2 regions of the Shewanella sp. QJM3NY_23 genome follow, and region 1 is predicted to be linked to the other one. Evidence: predicted binding sites of a transcription regulator. Region 1 holds the regulator's gene; the other holds the start of a gene.

What was found. Region 1 encodes MetJ, which represses methionine synthesis genes. Its sites were predicted from a motif close to TAGACGTCTAGACGTCTA; they were not measured.
Region 2: a site for MetJ is predicted at 7,236-7,253, ahead of serA (phosphoglycerate dehydrogenase). Genes of this name have one in related genera too.

The regions. Positions count from the first base shown of each region.
Region 1 is NZ_CM149657.1:508,148-517,440, reverse strand. Features, by position in the region: gene AC0VXX_RS02460 (c-type cytochrome) at 1-670, opposite strand, end outside; gene AC0VXX_RS02455 (c-type cytochrome) at 736-1,296, opposite strand; gene metF (methylenetetrahydrofolate reductase) at 1,499-2,389, opposite strand; gene AC0VXX_RS02445 (bifunctional aspartate kinase/homoserine dehydrogenase II) at 2,763-5,156, opposite strand; gene metB (cystathionine gamma-synthase) at 5,176-6,342, opposite strand; gene metJ (met regulon transcriptional regulator MetJ) at 6,566-6,880, shown strand; gene AC0VXX_RS02430 (sulfite exporter TauE/SafE family protein) at 6,987-7,715, shown strand; gene traF (conjugal transfer protein TraF) at 7,771-8,793, opposite strand.
Region 2 is NZ_CM149657.1:3,411,534-3,420,826, reverse strand. Features, by position in the region: gene AC0VXX_RS15145 (S9 family peptidase) at 1-1,685, shown strand, start outside; gene AC0VXX_RS15140 (DUF2999 family protein) at 1,846-2,097, opposite strand; gene AC0VXX_RS15135 (hypothetical protein) at 2,271-2,711, shown strand; gene AC0VXX_RS15130 (sulfite exporter TauE/SafE family protein) at 2,777-3,514, opposite strand; gene AC0VXX_RS15125 (substrate-binding periplasmic protein) at 3,664-4,431, opposite strand; gene ygfZ (tRNA-modifying protein YgfZ) at 4,786-5,754, opposite strand; gene serA (phosphoglycerate dehydrogenase) at 5,907-7,136, opposite strand; gene AC0VXX_RS15110 (DUF2238 domain-containing protein) at 7,302-7,910, shown strand; gene AC0VXX_RS15105 (helix-turn-helix transcriptional regulator) at 8,243-8,905, shown strand.

The DNA of each region.
Region 1 (9,293 bases):
CACCATGACAGGCTTGACAATGCGCTTGGTAAACCGTAGCTCCGCGCTCAGGAGAATAGGCTAACTCAGGCTTTTCAATCGGTGGAAAACCACGACCAGGAAGCTTTGCCAACTCATCGATATTCATCGCAGCTTTAACCGCCGCGGGCAGAGCAAAGTCTTCACGCTTGCCGCCTTTGAGCAACTCAGCATCGCTCAATTCTGGCACTTCGCCCGTCACTTGATATTGATCCATCAAGCCGCTCATGGCCAACCAGTAGGAATAAGCAGATAACGCCACTAACTCGTCACTGCCATCTGCCGGTGCTTTCCCGTTCATCGAGTAGGTAAAGCAACCTTGAATACGTTCTTGATAGCTGTTGACCTTATCGTTTTTCTTACGATAAGCAGGGTAAGCCATATAGGCAGCCCATAGCGGTGATGCATTGGGTTTACGCCCTGCATCCATATGGCAGTTAGAGCAGTTCAGCTCGTTACCGACATATTTACCACGTAACTGCTGAGTATTAACAAACAGCTGATAACCCTGTTTAACTTTATCGCCAAATGCCCCTTGAGGTATGGCACTCATCTCTCTTGGCGTTAAATAAACCGTATCATCTGACTTTGGCTTGACTTGTAATTCAGCCTGTTTGTCAGGTAACTCAGCGGCAATAACTAGGCTTGGCATACAGAGTCCAATCAACGCTATCAAAGCACTGCGTAGCGATTTAACATGATTCATGGTCAGACTCCCTATTTGATCTCGGCAAAATACTTGGCTAACGCATCAATCTCTTCTGCGGTTAGCTTATTTGCAATGGTCCCCATCATTGCATCTACATCACCCTTGCGAGTGCCCGCTTGCCAAGCAAGTAACTGGGTCTTGATATAGCTTGCCTGCTGACCAGCAAGACGTGGGAACTGGCCCCCACCTATGCCAGACGGACCATGACAGGTGACACATGCTGGGATCATTCTGTCCCAGTCACCTTGATACACTAATTCTTGGGTTGGGTCGCTGTACACTGCGGCTTCACCGCGAAGGTGAACACTGACTTCAGGCACTTCTTGAGATGAGAAATAGTCCGCGACAGGCTTAATTGCATCACCTTGGAGCACCATAGACATAGGCGTCATGCTGGCATTTTGGCGTTGGCCTGTTTGGAACAACTTGATCTGCTGAGTGATATATTCAGCAGATAGCCCTGCTAATCTTGGGCCTAATGGCTCAACACCTTGCCCTGTTGGGCCATGACATGACGCACACAATTGTGCTGATGGCGGCATCGCCATTGGCTCTGCCAATAAAGGCATCGACAATAACAACAAAGCCGAACCTAACGTTATCGATCTCATAATATCCTCCCGATTATAACTGCCCTTAATGATAGAGGGATTCGAACGAATAAGGTAATGGATTTCATCAAAAAAATTATAAAAGCTCCCCGAAAAACAAAAACGCATCCGTTCAATAACAGGATGCGTTCAAACATAACGATGGCAACACAACCTAGACTTATTGCCCTGGGCGAACCCCTAAAGTATGGCAAATCGCATAAGTTAGCTCGGCACGGTTCAAGGTGTAAAAATGAAAATCTTTAACTCCTTCTCGCGATAACACTTTCACCATATCAATGGCCACATTAGCACCTACCATTTGTCGTGTCGCAGGGTCGTCATCTAAGCCTTCAAATTGGTTATGTAACCAGCGGGGAATCGACACATTGGTCATGCCAGCAAAGCGTTTAAGTTGCTTAAAGTTGGTAACAGGTAAGATGCCTGGAATAATTTCAACATCAATACCCGCGGCCACGCAACGATCACGAAAACGTAAGTAGGACTCGACATCGAAGAAAAACTGCGTGATAGCACGGTTGGCCCCTGCATCAATTTTCTTTTTTAAATTAATCAGATCCGCTTGCGCATTGGTCGCATCAGGATGGCCTTCTGGATAAGCCGCTACCGAGATATCAAAATCGGCCACCGAACGTAATAGGCGCACCAAATCATTAGCAAATCGAGTGGGCTTGGCACTGCCCTCGGGTAAATCGCCACGCAGTGCCACTATGTCACGCACTCCGGAATGCCAATAATGCTTGGCCAGCTCAACTAGCTCTTCATCACTGGCATCCACTAAGGTCAGGTGCGGCGCAGCCACCAGATCGGTTTCTTTCTGAATGCGTTCAATCACCCCGTGGGTACGATCACGTACGCCGGAATTAGCGCCATAGGTTACCGAGACAAACTTAGGCTTTAACGGTTCGAGACGCCTGATTGAGTTCCACAAGATCTGTTCCATCTCAGGGGTGGCTGGCGGGAAGAATTCAAACGAGACGTTAATGTCACCATTAAGCTCAGACAAGCTTTGGTTTAATGAGTTTGCATGTTGCGCGTGGTGAAAAGCCATCTTTATTCCCTCAGACGTTCGACGATAGTACTTAGACGTTTGGACGTCTATATGTCTACATACTAGAGAAACTCAGTTCTAAGTCAAGCGTAAAAGTTAACCAAAATTAAAATAGTCTATTCGCCTCTACAACAAACCGATTACAGCATGAGCGACATGAGCATCAAGCCATTGTTACATAAAATGTATTACCTGCTTACCGACAAGGTGTTGCCGATATAACTACCGGCTGGATAACAGAAATTTTCCAAGAAAAAGCGAATAATGTGGCATTGAGATGAAGTATTAGATGCACTATATAGCGGCATTATCGACAAAAAAAGCGGCCCAAGTGCTAACTTGGGCCGCTTAAGGTATGACGTCTGAGAAGAGGTTACTCTTGCAATAGATCGCGGCAGATCTGCGCCAGATCCGATTGCACCGCAGCAGCGGTGACTTCACGGCCGGCACCTGGACCACGAATAATCAAAGGATTATCTTGATAAAAGTGACTACGAATCACAAACACATTATCACCGGGCGTTAAGTTAGCATAAGGATCGTTGCGATCCACCCACTCAATCCCGACCTGCGCTGCAAGTTGACCGTCACTGTGTTGCAAGGAAGCCACATAGCGCAACACTTTATTTTGCTCCGCAGCCGCTTGATATTGACGTAGCATCTCAGCATCTAGCTCACTGATACGCTCGATAAATTCAGCCAACGGGAGCTGCGCAAGATGCGGCGGCACTAAAGAGTGCAGCGCAATATCATCAAGCTCAATATCATGGCCTATCTCTCGCGCTAAGATAAGCAATTTACGCTGCATATCTCGCCCCGACAGATCGTCACGCGGATCGGGCTCTGTCAGCCCAAGCGCCTTAGCCTGCAGCACCAATTCAGAGAAGGGTTTAGTACCATCGAAATGTTCAAACAACCAGCATAAGGTGCCGGAAAAAATCCCCCCCACCGCTTCGATGGCGTCGCCACTGTTATGTAAATCATTTAGGGCATGTTGCACGGGTAATCCCGCACCACAACTGGCATTGTAGCGCCAAAAAAGTCGACGATTATCCAGCTGCTGTTTTAATTCTTGATAAAAAGGTAAAGGCCCACTGCCAGCCAGCTTATTGGCGCTAACCATATGAATACCACGGGCAAAAAATGCTGGATACTGCAACGCTAAATCGGCGCTAGCACTGATATCTAACGCGATAAGTTCATCACATTCAACATGGCGTAATCGTTCAAACAGGTGGCTGTAATCCCAAGGGGTTGCTTGCTCATTAAATTGCTGCTGCCAGTGATTAAGATCGATATCGGTCTCGCTTAATAGCGCCAGCTTGGAACTCAGTAATCCCACCAACTCGAGACTGACCTCAAGCTCCTTGTTTAATACCGGTCTCGCCCGCTTAAACAGCTCAATCCACGCATCACCAATATTACCAATACCCAGCAGTAATACTCCGATACGTTTACGCGGGCCAGCGCAGCGACGATGTACCTTTTGCGTCAATAGGCTCACCTGCCCCTTAGGGACCAAAGTGACCAAACTTAGGCCATCGTTACACAATGGGTGAGCATCGCGGCTTAATAGACGTGAAAAACCCCGGCGATAAAGTGCAGCATCGGCACTGACCAACGCCACTAAGCCTAAGTCTTGTCGCACCTCTAATGCATCGATCCCCAGTGCTTGAGTATTGACTTCAAATATCGCCCGCGCTTGTTTTTCACTCTCGTGGGTAAAGGCCAGCTCTGCAAGGCCAGACGCCGATGACCAGTAGGCCAAGGGAGCCAGTCCTGCCTTAGCAAAACACTCTAATAATTGAGGCAGCTCGGCATTAAAGCTTAAGCTAAACAACGACACGCTAGGTAGACTAGTAACGACGGGCGCGCTAGCCGATAAGCTCTTAGGCGCAATAAGCGTAAAATCGGTATGGGGCGCATAACTCGAGCGCACCGCTAGGCTCACGTTAGTGTCAAACAGTGGCTGTAAGGTACGGTTATGCAGTACCGGCGAACCAAGATGGGCTAAGCGATTAGCCTCGGTTAATGACATGCTTTTGAGCAGGCGTGCATCGTTAATGCGATTGGGATCGGCATTAAACACCCCTTCCACATCGGTCCAAATGGTCACCCGTTCAATATTGGCGAGGCTGGCCAGCAAGGTGGCGCTAAAGTCTGAACCATTACGGCCCAGCAACAGGGTATCGCCCTTATCATTAGCACAGATAAAACCGGTGATCACTAGGCGTTCATTAGGGTGAGCATTCAGCATCGCCTGCACTTTTTGCTTTGATTGCCCTATGCGAATTTGCGGTACCGCCCCTTCATCGGCCACTAATAAAGTGCGCGCATCCACATCGACTGCCCCGACGCCTGATTCACGCAGCAGCGCGGCAAGTAAACGCGATGACCAGCGCTCGCCAAAACTAACCACTTGATTGCGTTGGTAATCCGTTAAATCGGCAAGAGAAAGTAATGTGCTGAGTTGGGATTTATCGGTCGATAGACGCTCGCGCAAGCTGCGCGCCTGTTCGTTAGATAACAGTTGCTCGATCAGATTTTGCTGGTAACTGATCAACACTTGCAACTCTTCTTGCCACAACAGACCGGACTCGGTTAGCTCAAGTAATTTATATAAAAAATTAGTACTCTTGCCCGCAGCAGAAACCACGATGAGATCATCGCTATGGCCATGGGTGAGTAATATATGAGCGACACGGCGGTAACAATCTGCATCCGCTAAACTAGAACCGCCAAATTTATGCAAATGACATCGTGTCATTTTTTGCTCCTCAATACCTTTAACAACTTACCGCGATAGCCGCATCTAAACCCGCTTGAATATCTGCCACCAGATCGTCACCATCTTCAATCCCAACAGATAAACGAATAAGGGTATCTTTCACCCCTGCCTCTAAACGAGCCGCTGGCTCCATCGCTCTGTGGGTCATGGTAGCAGGAACCGCCACTAAGCTCTCTACTCCACCCAAGCTTTCGGCTAAAGAGAAGTATTCTAACGCATTTAAAAAGGCAATAAGCTCTGCTTCGCCACCTTTTAACTCAAAACTGAGCATGGCACCAAAACCTTTTTGCTGTTTTAACGCGATCTCATGGCCTGGATGGCCCGCCAAACCAGGATAATAGACCTTATCAACGGCGCGATGACGGGTTAGCAAAGCCAACACCTGCTGTGCGTTGGCTTGATGCTGACGCATTCTCACCGCAATTGTTCTTAAGCCGCGTAGGGTCAAATAGCTATCGAAGGCTGAGCCGGTTAACCCTAAGGTATTAGACCACCAATGTAACAGCTCACCCACTTCAGCATCTTTAGCGACAACCGCGCCGCCGACCACATCGCTATGCCCGTTGATATATTTAGTCGTTGAGTGGATCACTATGTCAGCGCCGAGCAACAGAGGTTGTTGCAAGATAGGCGATAAAAAGGTGTTATCGACTACCACTAGCGCCCCCACTTCATGGCTCTGGCTCGCAATCGCTGCGATATCGACCACGCGCAGTAATGGGTTCGAAGGGGTTTCTAACCAGACCATTTTAGGTTGGCGAGCAATAACGTCTGCCAAAGCAGCGGCATTCGTTTGGTCAACCACTGCCAGTTTAAATGCCCCTTTCTTGGCGAGGTGGGTAAATAGTCGATAGCTGCCGCCATAGCAATCGTGCGGCACCACGAGTAGATCATCGGGCCCCAGTAAATTGGTTACTAAGGTGATGGCCGCCATGCCAGTGCATGTCACTATGCCTGCCGCCCCACGTTCCAGCTCCGCTATGGCGTCAGCCAAAATACAGCGAGTCGGATTACCCGAGCGGCTATAATCAAAATCTCTCGGTTGTTGATGGCCATCAAAGGAGTAATTGGTCGACAAATAGATGGGCGGTACAACGGCACCATATTGGGTATCGGATTCTATCCCCCCACGCACAGCTGCCGTGGCTAATTTACGCTCAGTCATCTTTTACTCCTAAAGTTAAATCGGCGGCAGTCATCTATACTTTATAGATGTCTGGACGTCTAAATGTACCTAAGGCAAGCGGTAGCGTCAACATATTTAGACGTTTAGACGTCCAAACATGTAGAAATCTATTTGCAATTAACAAAAATTAGAGGCAATAATTTGACTGTACCCGGTAAGGGTATAAAATCTGCCCCGAATTTGAGAATTAACAGGTGAGTCAATGACTGAGTGGAATGGCGATTATATCAGCCCCTATGCTGAACATGGTAAGAAGAATGAGCAAGTGAAAAAAATCACTGTCTCTATTCCCCTCAAGGTGCTTAAGATTTTAACCGACGAACGCACTCGTCGTCAGGTGAATAACTTACGCCACGCTACAAACAGCGAATTGCTTTGTGAAGCTTTTTTGCATGCTTATACTGGCCAACCTTTACCCCATGATGATGACTTGTCAAAAGACAAACCCGACAGTATTCCAGCCGAAGTGAAAAAGCTGATGACTGAGATGGGCATCGAATGGGAAGACGTCGAGTAAATCGACTTTACCTATCCTGTTTTGCTAAAGAGGGATCGCACTGCGATCCCTCCTCTTTATCACGTCTAAACACACTGCAACCCCTGGTGGTATAGTGCCTGAACTTATGATTGATCCCATGATCCTTGGCCTAGCGTCGCTGATCATCTTTATTGGCGCCCTAACCCAAAGCCTGATCGGTTTTGGCTTAGCCGTTGTCGCCTCGCCGTTACTCTATCTCGTCGACCCAAGCCTAGTGCCCGCACCTGTCATTATGATGGGCTTTTCTATCGCCTTACTCACCCTGCTAAGAGAGAGGCGCGCACTGGAATTTAACGGCTTACAATATGCTTTACTGGGGCGTATCCCTGGCGGAATATTAGGCGCAACCTTATTATTGCTAGCACCACAACCAGTATTGGGATTAGCCATTGCAATCATTGTGGCTCTAGCCGTGGTTCTGAGCCTATTCAAGCTACGTCTCCCCATAAATCGCAGTAATCTTTTTATGGCGGGCATATTGTCGGGGATCTTTGGTAATATCGCTGCCATTGGTGAACCGCCAATGGCTATTTTACTCTCGGGAAAAGACGCCAAACAGTTTCGCGCAGCCTTGTCAGCCTTCTTCATCTTTAGCTCAATGATCGCCTTAATCATTTTGGCTTTCAGTGGATTACTCACACTGCGTCATCTGTATCTTTCAATGCTATTGCTACCATCGGTCCTGCTAGGCTTTGTAGTTGCTAATCGTATTGTCGGCGGCATCGACAAACAAAAAACCCAACGCCTTACCCTGATATTGTGCAGTACAAGTGCGCTGATCTTAGCGGTAAAATCGATTATAGAACTAACGTAACGACCTCAAATAGGTGTCCGTAAAAGGGAATAAAAATCAGCAAACAAGATAATCACTAAAAATGATATGAGGTTCGGATCACGCCCCCAATGGCATCATCACTGCCAAACAGCCCGGTTAAGTCCAGATTAAAGGTGCGACCAATACTAAAGCCTGTACCAACCGAATACAGGTCGATTGCGGTATTGTTTAAATTGTGGCGATAACCCACACGTAACGCCAACCAATCCGTGGTTTTTAGCTCCCCTGCGAAGCGCCAATATTGTGTACTAACCACTTCATCGAAACCTTGATGAGCATTCAAATCGATATCACTTGTTAGGGTAAGTGCAGCCCAATCATAAGCCACCCCAGCAGTATATAAAGGCTCAACTCGATAAGTAAATTGCCGCCCTAATGACTCTACACTCTGTTGTTTTGGGTCGATTAAATTGCGTCCAGACAAGCCAACGGTTAGCCCATTAAAAGGCTTAATTACCACACCAACATCAAGATTAAATACCGTATCATCATTACGATAGGGGGAATCATTACCACTATCAAAAGTCACGTTATTCGCATTAACTACATAATTGTAAGTGTCGATACGCTGTATTTTGGGCGAGAGCCCAACCGATATTGGCATGTTGACAATTGATAGAGGAAAACTCAATACAACGCCAACATCAGACACTCCCCCCGACACCAACGCCCCGAGAGAGCCTAACTCTGAAACATTTGCAGGATTGTTAACATCAAAATGGTCTAAATTGCTTTGAATCGCATCTGCAACACCTACCGCCTCGATATAAGTCTTATGAAACAGTGTCATTGGCATCTGCACCGTCGGCAAGACAATCGATGTACCTTGTGTCGCAGAGGTTCTCTCTGCTTGCGGCGATGCAATCCCCCGCGCCTCTTTAGTCGCATCTAACACTGACAAGACAGGATGATTGAAGAGATCTCCATGTTGATGACTTACGGCAACGTGTGAACTGTTTAAGGCAGAGTTATGTACACCATCATATTGCTGCTCGGCAAAGGAAAACCTAGTGAGACTCATCAGCGTGATTAACACTATTATGCTAAGGCACTTCATTCCCTTTTCTCCCCCCTCCGAATAATGGTCATTTTAAGCGTGTTGAAAGATTAGTACGCTCGATTGTTAAAGATAGTTCATTTCTTAAGTGCTAGATGATATGGCAAGTAAAAATACTGATATTTAGCCCGTATTTAACCTTTACTCCCCCAGCCTCTGCTGCGTAAATATGCTCGATAATCCACTATGGCTGATAAGATCAAAATACTGCCCATCGCGACGTATTTCCCAAAAATAACGCCCCCTTTCGACGACAATCACAGCGTTAGCGATAACAAGTTCATTAACATTACAGCCATTATTTAGCAGATGTTTAACTACTAAAGTGTGATTCACCTCCACCAGTAATTGATAGCCAACACCTCATCCCCGCAAAAACAACAAACAACAAAAGGCTTTTAATACAAAAACTTAAATCACATCAATTAGATTAATATCAATGATATTTTTATCAATTAGATTTTTATTGTAAAGGTGATCAACCTCAAACTCACATCTCG
Region 2 (9,293 bases), 1.2 Mb from region 1:
TGCTGCCACTCGATGGCCCAGGTGAAGCCCAGCGCTTGACCGATGTGCCGACGGGAGTATATGGCCTTAAATGGGTCGGCGAACACCTTTACTTTATTAGCTCAGTGTTTCCCGGTAAAAACTGGCAAGAGATGGCGGAGCAATTAACTGCAGATAAAGAGAATAAAGTCTCTGCACAGCAATGGAATGCGCTGCCCTATTCCAGCTTCGATCATTGGATTGATGAAGACCGCGAGGCACATGTTTTTCGGATTTCGGCTAAGGGAGGTAGCGTCGAGGCGGTGACTCAACCGTTAAATAAGCAACTACCACGCTCCTCACAAAGCGCGGCGAGTTACGATATTGACGTGAGCGAAGCTTGGATAGCCTTTAACGCCAATGGCTGGGACAACCAAGTTGATCCTAAAACCGATATTTTCCTTGCGAAAATTGGCAGTGGTAAAGCTGACAATATTACCGCCACTAATCAAGCGCCCGATACCAATCCTACCTTCAGCCCAGATGGCAAAACGCTCGCGTTTACTCGTCAATCTATTGATGGGTTTTATGCCGATACCGCCAAGCTGATCTTGCTGGATCTTAAGCAGCGCAAGGAAAAAGTGTTAGCCGAGAACTGGGATCGCTCGGTGGCGCGCTTTGTATGGACGCCAAACAGTAAAGGGTTTTATGCTGCCATCGATGATGCGGCGACGCGACGTATTTTTTACATTAATGCCAGCAATGGCGATGTCAAAGCCGTGACGGATGCCACCAACTTTAGCCAGCCAGCAATTGCCAATGACGGCACCTTAGTTGCGGCCAACGACAGCTTCCTGTTTCCGGCGCAGTTGGTCAGCATCAACCCTAAAAACGGTAACCGCACCCGGCTGGACCATTTCAACGATGACATCTTAGCCGATGTGGATATGGGCACCTATGAGTCTGTGATTTATAAAGGCTATGATAATCAAGATATTCAGATGTGGGTGCATTACCCACCAGGGTTTGATCGCAGTAAAAAATATCCGCTGATGATGTTAATTCATGGTGGTCCTCATAATGCGATTTCTGATGGCTTTCATTACCGCTGGAATGCGCAAACCTTCGCCTCTTGGGGCTATGTTACCGCGTGGCCAAACTTCCACGGCTCTAGCAGTTTTGGGCAAGACTTTGCCGACAGTATTAATCCCGATTGGAAAAACAAATCACTCGAAGATGTGCTCAAGGCAACCGAGTGGTTTAAGCAGCAGCCGTGGATAGATGATGAGCGGTTAGTGGCGGGTGGCGCCAGTTATGGCGGTTATTTAACGTCGATTATTTTGGGGCAAGAGCATCCGTTTAAGGCCTTGTTAATCCACGCCGCGGTGTACAACATGTATTCGCAATTGGCGGCAGATTTTGCGGTGCATAGTCCTCGTTTTGGCAATTACTGGGATAACCCAGAGATATACAAGGCGATTTCACCTCATTATGGTGCTGCAAACTTTAACACCCCCACCTTGGTTATCCACGGTCAGCTCGATTACCGCGTACCTGTGGGGCAAGGTTTCGAGTTGTTTAGAACGCTGCAGACCCGCGGCGTTGAGTCGCGCATGATCTATTTTCCCGATGAGAATCACTGGATCATGAAACCCAATAACTCCATCTATTGGTACAACCAAGTACAAGATTGGATGACTCGTTTTGCCGAGCCTGGTGCAAAGTAATATGGCTTAAGTAATATGGCTTAAGTGATATCAGAGAGTTAGGAGTTAGTGTCAGTGAGGTTTCACTGGCACAGCTCAAAAAAGGCTGCCTAAATAGGCAGCCTTTTTGTTTCATCATCGCTGGCGTTTAAGCTGAGTGTTAAGCGCAACCGATAATGGCTTATTTTTGTAGCTGAGCTTTGGCCGCTTCGACTTTAGCAAAGTCGAGCCCTAGCTCGTCTACGGCTTCTTTGATCAAGGCGGGATTTTGCATCACCAACGCCATTAGCTGTTGGAGCTTTTCGGGGGCGATACCTAGCTGACCAATGGTGCCCATCGCCATGAGTGGGTTTTCGGTCAAGGTCTGAAACAGCTCATTGATCTTTTCGTCACTAACATTGTGTTCTTTTAAAATGGCAATAATTGGGTTCATCTTGATGCCTTTGTGTAAGTGTAAAAATAAATAGGCGCTAATTTTATCACATATCGGCAGGCTGAGTAGAATAGGGCGAATGAACCCAAGGCTTAGGTTGCAATGCTGCGGCGTCGATTCTATGCTGGCTGTGGGGTGATGTTTTCAATCTGTAGCATGAGTAAGGTGTAACCATGTCTGAGCAATTTATCTGTTGGCGATGCAAGCAGCCGTTAACGGCGGTGATTTTACCTATGTCGCGGCGTGAAGAGTGTTTGGCGTGTCATGCCGATCAGCACGTGTGTAAGATGTGTGTGTTCTTTGGCGATGCGGGCCGGGGCGACTGCAATGAAGTGCGCGCTGAGTGGATATCGGATCGCGAGCGGGCCAATTTTTGCGATTATTTTAAGCCGATAACGGCCAGCGCCGCTGAGCGAAGTGCAGCCCAGAGTGATAGTGATAACGCCAAGGCGCGGGCGCAGGCACAACTGGATGCGCTGTTAAATGATGAGTTGACCATCCCCACTAAGTCAGAAGATCGCCCTAAAGAGCAACTTAAAGATAAGCCTGAAGATAAGCCCATGAGCGCCGTTGAGCTTGCCGAGCAGCAACTGCGGGATCTATTGGGCGATTAACCTCTGCGTTAATGCGTGGGTTGGGCCGTTAACTTGCTTATGCTGATGTTCACCGTGGGTTAACCCTACAAGGTGCTCCACAGCAGGCGCACACCGACCAACACCATCAAGGTTAAAATGATCTGTTTAAATAGGTGTTCACTGATCTTGTCTTGCAGGCGTAATCCCAATCTCACCCCCAGCCAAGCAACAGGGGCTAGTAGCATTGACACCCATAAATTGGCAACGTTGATCTGCCCAAGCAGGCTATAAGGGATTAATTTGACCCCATTGACCACGGCAAAAAACATCACCGCAGTGGCGAGGTATTGGCTTTTCACTAAACGCTGCGGCAGCAGGTAGGCATTTAACGGTGGCCCGCCAGCGTGGGCGACAAAACTGGTAAAGCCGGCGATGGTGCCACAGACTCGGCCAATAAAGGCAGACGGTTTATGCTCAAAACGGCCGCTGAGCAGCAAGCCATACACCCCAAATCCCAGCGATATTGCCCCTAAAATGCCGCGCAGGTATTGCTCGTTTAAATGATCAAACAGCAGATACCCTATTGCAATGCCGACAATGGCCGCTGGCAGTAAAATGGACAGTTGGCGGGCATTGTGTTTACCCCACCATGAACGAACGCTCAAAATATCCATATAAATTAACAGTGGCAGCATCACCGCCGTGGCGGCTAGGGGGCTGACAACCAAAGCCATTAAGGGCACCGTCAGTCCGCCTGCACCGCCGGCAAAACCCGACTTCGAGATGCCGGTCATTAATACGGCGGGTATCGCAACGAGCCAAAATAATGGGTCTGTTAACACGTTCGCTCCTTGATATGCCATCGGCCGTCTATAGTGCCATTGAATGAAGCTTTCACAACGGATTTTTTACTCTGGCGTCAATTGAGTCATTGGCTTGAGAGCGAGCATTGAATGGCGCATCTAATGGGCGATGCGAGGTGCTGATGGGGTTAGCGCGCTGGGGCAGTTATGATATAGCTATCGATGATCCGCTGGTACTGGTCTTCTTGTTTGAGTTGACGCAGCTGCTCAGTAAATTGCAATTGAATCACCAGCGGTACTCTGTCCTTAGCGAAGGCAAGATAGGTTGGCACCACTTCTACCGGCACTGGCAGTATTTTAATCTGTTGCTGCAATCCCAGCATATTGAGCTCATACAATATCGACAGCCGCGGCCCGATAATAATATCGATACGATTGTGGGCGAGTTTTAAGATATTTTGCCGCTGATCCGACACCATTTCTATCTTCTCAATCGCGCCACTGCGCAGTGCTTGTTGCCAGCGGTTGCCGTAGTGTGCGGCGCGCAGTGCGCCAAAACGGTAATGAGTGAGGCTGCTGAGATCGCCATTAAACTCAATGTCGGCATCATGCCTCACAAATAAACTCGTCACATCGTCGATAAGGCTTTCGCCACTAAAGGTCAGCAGGGTTTGTCGTTGTGGTGTGCTGACGATAGAAAAAATGGCATCGACTTTTTGCTGCTCGACCATTTTCATGGCGCGCGCAAAGGGGTAGAGCTGGGTGTCGGTGGTGATCCCCATGCGGGCAAAGACTGTGTTAACTATGTCGGTAGAGATCCCTTTAACCACACCGTCCTCTTGGTATTCAAGCGGCGGCATACTCAAGGTGACTAACGACAGTGGCACATCGGCAGAGACTGATGCTGTCCATAAGCTAAGCGCTGCGGCAAAGGCCTTAATGACACTGATACGCATGGTGCACAGATTTCTCCTGAAATTGGCTTAATGAACGTGACTAGTGTGCTGCACTATACAATGCTATGTGGCAGCGGATTGTAGTAGAGGATCTGCTATAACGCCTATCTTTATGCGCTGATTGTGATTGAACTAGCACTTATCTAGCACTGATATCGAGTTTTATGCTGTTGGTGATTATTTAAGCGAAGCAAGGTGACAAGTTTACCAAGCTGCGACGACAGCATGACCGCCATGCAGTGAAGTGGTGGCGCAAGATATGGCTGGCACAGAGACATTAAAAAAGGCGCTGAATGCGCCTTTTTGATGTTGCTCCCCAGTGAGTCGGCCAAGGTGGTAGCCGAACAATAAGGCCTATTCGGCTTCTTCCAGTGAATAGGGTAGGGCTTGCAAGGTCAGTTGTGAGGCTTCATCGCCTGCGATACGTAACTTGGCATCGAGCTGGGTATCGTTAGCCAATACCGCCGTCATTAGCACCTCTTGGCCGCGTTGAACCCACTCGATAATGGTTCCGGCGCGGCGATAAAGCGCATCTTCAAGGGCGATTTCAAGCTGGCTGTCGGCCGTTAATGGGCTTGATACCGTGCCGCTGACAATATATAAGGCGCGCTTATTACCGCCACGGTACTTCATGCGGGCAATGGTTTCTTGCCCCATGTAGCAGCCTTTATTAAAGCTGATGCCGTCGATGGCCTGCAGATTACACATTTGCGGCACAAATTGCCCTTGATGTGCGGCGCCAAGGTTGGGGTAACCCGCGGCGATTTCGAGCGCTTGCCATGCACTGGCATCATACACGGCTTGTGGCAACTGGCTTAGCAATGTGTCGGCTGCGCTCTGCTTTAGTACGATAATATGACGGCCAGCATCATGTAAAATCACGCCATTATCGATAGGGGTCAGTTCGCTATTTAACGCGCCAAATTGCTGGCTTAACCAGTCAGTGGCTTGCTCGCCGCTCACGCCAAGCAGTAACCAGTCTGCACTAGCATCACTCAGCTCTGCCTTGCTAAATACCGCATATTTTTGCAGTTGCGGCAGATCCATCGCCAAGGTGTCGCGAGGCATCATCATGATCAAGGCATCAGCCATGGCGAAGGTTCTGAAGCTGGCCAGCATCTTACCTTTTGGGTCGCAGTGAGCTCCCCAGCGCCATTGTTCAGCGCCCAGCGAGCTAATATCTGTGGTGACTTGGCCGTGGATAAAGCTGCGGCCTTGCTCACCCGTAACGGCAATTAAGCCTAGGTGGGTAAGGTGCGAAAAGAACAGCTCTGGGGATTGTCCGTTTAAAGGCCAGGTTGGCTGAGAAGTTGACACTGTCATGAGATAGTCCAAGAAATAAACGAATAAGAGCCACGATTGTACCGTTAATCATCGTTGGCGCAAAGGTGGTTAAGCGAAACTTACAGCAAACAATAAAGCCCCATGATGTTGATCATAGGGCTTTATTCATTTAAGTGCGTTACTCAAGGCTATCAGTGCAGTAAGCGTGCTCTGATGGTGCCTTCAATCGCCTTCATCTCTTCGAGTGCTTCGTCGGCTTGATCTGAATTCACTTCCATTACCACGTAACCAATTTCAGCCGTGGTTTGCAGGTACTGGGCGGCGATGTTGATGCCTTTTTCTGCAAACGCTTGGTTAATCTTGATCAAGATACCGGGACGGTTATGGTGAATGTGCAACAGACGGGATGCATCTTTGTGCTGGGCCAGCGACACTTCAGGGAAGTTAACTGCGGTCATGGTTGAACCGTTATCAGAGTACTTGGCCAGTTTGCCAGCCACTTCGATGCCGATATTCTCTTGCGCTTCTTGGGTACTACCGCCAACGTGTGGGGTTAGCAACACATTGTCTAAACCGCGTAATGGGCTGATAAACTCATCATCATTCGATTTAGGTTCAACCGGGAACACGTCGATAGCCGCTCCCGCAAGGCGCTCGCTACGAATTGCTTGAGCTAGGGCATCAATATCGACAACAGTACCGCGCGAAGCGTTGATCAATATGCTGCCTTGGCGCATACAAGCAAGCTCTGCTTCGGCGATCATATCTTTGGTCTGTGGGGTTTCTGGTACATGCAAGCTCACCACATCGGCTAGGGCCAATAGCTGCTCAAGCGAGTGGATTTGCTGCGCATTACCCAGTGGCAATTTATCTTCGATGTCGAAGAACACGACGCGCATACCTAAGGTCTCTGCCAAAATGCCCAGCTGAGTACCAATGTGGCCGTAGCCGATAACGCCTAAGGTTTTACCGCGGGCTTCATAGCTGCCAGCGGCGCTTTTGAGCCAACCACCACGGTGGGCGATAGCATTACGCTGTGGGATACCACGTAATAGCATGATGATCTCACCCAATACCAACTCTGCGACGCTGCGCGTGTTAGAGAAAGGCGCGTTAAAAACCGGGATCCCCAGTTTTTCGGCCGTGGCGAGATCAACCTGATTGGTTCCGATACAGAAGCAACCAATGCTAACTAATTTATCAGCGTGCTTAAGTACGGTTTCAGTCAGTTGGGTACGGGAGCGAATACCGACGAAATGAGCATCTTTAATCGAGGCTAATAGCTCCTCTTCTCCTAGTGATGCCTTATGGTATTCAATGTTGCTGTAGCCGGCGCGTTTGAACACATCTACCGCAGATTGATGGACGCCTTCCAACAGCAGGATCTTAATTTTATCCTTGTCTAGCGAGTGTTTCGCCATGATTTGGGTACCCTCTTTATCGGTTGTTGCTATATATTGGTCATTATTTGGTTGTTGACAGCTAAAGCCCTCTCAAAATAGCACTATTTTTAGTCAGTGTGGAGGGCTAGATGGCTAAAGTCATTATTTTGATATTAAAACAATATCATCTAAGGAGTTCCAATTTTGAATAAAAGTATTATCTGGCTCATCATTTTTTTCGCTGTCTTCATCTGGTCGGCGATTGAGCCCAAAGATACCTTTACCTGGTTTTTGGAAGTGTTGCCAGCACTGATCGCGCTGCCCGTATTGTATTTTACGCGCAAGCGCTTCCCATTAACATCATTGGCTTACAGTTTGATTCTGATCCATGCGGTCATTTTAATGGTGGGCGGCCATTACACTTATGCCGAAGTTCCGCTGTTTGATTGGGTCGCCGAGGTGATGGGCAGTGATCGTAATAATTATGACAAAGTCGGCCATTTCGCCCAAGGGTTTATTCCAGCATTGTTGGCCAGAGAAGTGCTGCTGCGTAATGAAGTATTAAAGCCCGGGGCTTGGTGTGGCTTTTTAGTCTGCTGCTTTGCCTTAGCCTTGTCGGCATTTTATGAGCTTATCGAATGGTGGGTGGCGGTCTTGTCTGGTGAAAATGCCGAGGCGTTTTTGGGCACCCAAGGTTATGTGTGGGATACCCAGTCGGATATGGCGATGGCGCTGCTGGGGGCAATTGTCAGTGTGTTGTTGTTATCACCTTGGCATAATCGTCTGCTGCAACAGTTTAAACCCACTCGCTAAGCTGTTTGATATTTCAGGTGAACGATAAACTTAACAGGCTAAGACTGAACCCTAGTGTTGGCCTCAGTCGTTAGTCGTGGTGGTTTTAGCGCATCTGATTTAAGTCGGCCACTAAGGTTATCTATGCCATTAATGTGCCGAAGCTAGCGCTATGTATTGATTGCCTTTGCTTTGATTTTAGTTTGTTGGTATTTTATTTTTTTGCTTAATTTTCTGGAGCCTATGAATACGTTACCTGTGTGGCTGTCTGGGTTAATGGAGATGTTGTAATTACTCAGGAATGTTTACTCGATATCAATCGAGTTGGCGAAATCTAAATCAAGGAGGATTTGATGGATAAAATTGACGAGCTAGTATTTTTACATCAATTATCGAGTCCATGTGAGCTAGGAATATGGGCGCAGTCACTCGGATTAAGGGTGCGGATTGTACATCAGGTCGATGAGCTTGAGCCCGATCCACAACGCAATAGTTTCTATTTTATTGGTCAACAAGGCGCCGCTGTCGATAAGGATGGTATGCCGCTGATTGTGCCTCACTTACTGCCTTATGTGCCGCTGGCATTGTATCTGGTCGATCGCCATGCTATCGACGCCGAAGTGGCATTATTGCAAGGTGTGCAAGGGTTATTGTTTAGCGATGATCGCCAAGATCTGCAACTCATAGGTCTACATGAAATGCTCCGCCATGAACTTTGGTACGACAGAACCTTGCTATCGAAAGTGCTGCGCCGCTTTATCAATCCCCAACAAAATCCGCAATCTTTAGATCAAGAAACGGTTAGCGCACTGCAAAAGCTAACGGGTCGTGAACGCACGATCATCGAATTGGTCTCCAGTGGCGCCCGCAATAAAGAGATCGCCGCCCACCTGTTTATCAGTGAACACACAGTGAAAGCGCATATCTCGTCGATTTTTCGTAAGACCCAGTCGCGCAACCGCGTCGAATTACTGCGTTGGTCACAGGCGAATGCCGCCTATTTTGAGTGTTGTTGACTAACGGCAAGGGGCTTTCTTTTATGCATGGTGAGTGGCTGTTGCTCACTCTTTATGCCGCAATTCACAACTCTATTACCGCGAGTATGGTCTGAAAAACGCTAAAATTACGTAATTAATTTACCAAATAGGAATATTTAGATCGTTATTTTGCCTTTTATAGACGGTTTTTACTTGTCACGAGAAGGCGCTATTGATGGTGTAATTGTTCTTTTTTGGGTTTCATTTGTTGTGTTAAGGTTTGTTTGTGGTTATTTTGGTTTTAATCTTGTTTTAAGTTTGGTGTTTAAAAGTCGCTTTTTACCTGACCTTTGGTTACCTATCCCGCCTATTTCCAATAATGTTTTTTTCTATGATGCAGGGTGCTTGTCACGCTGAGATTGCTCGA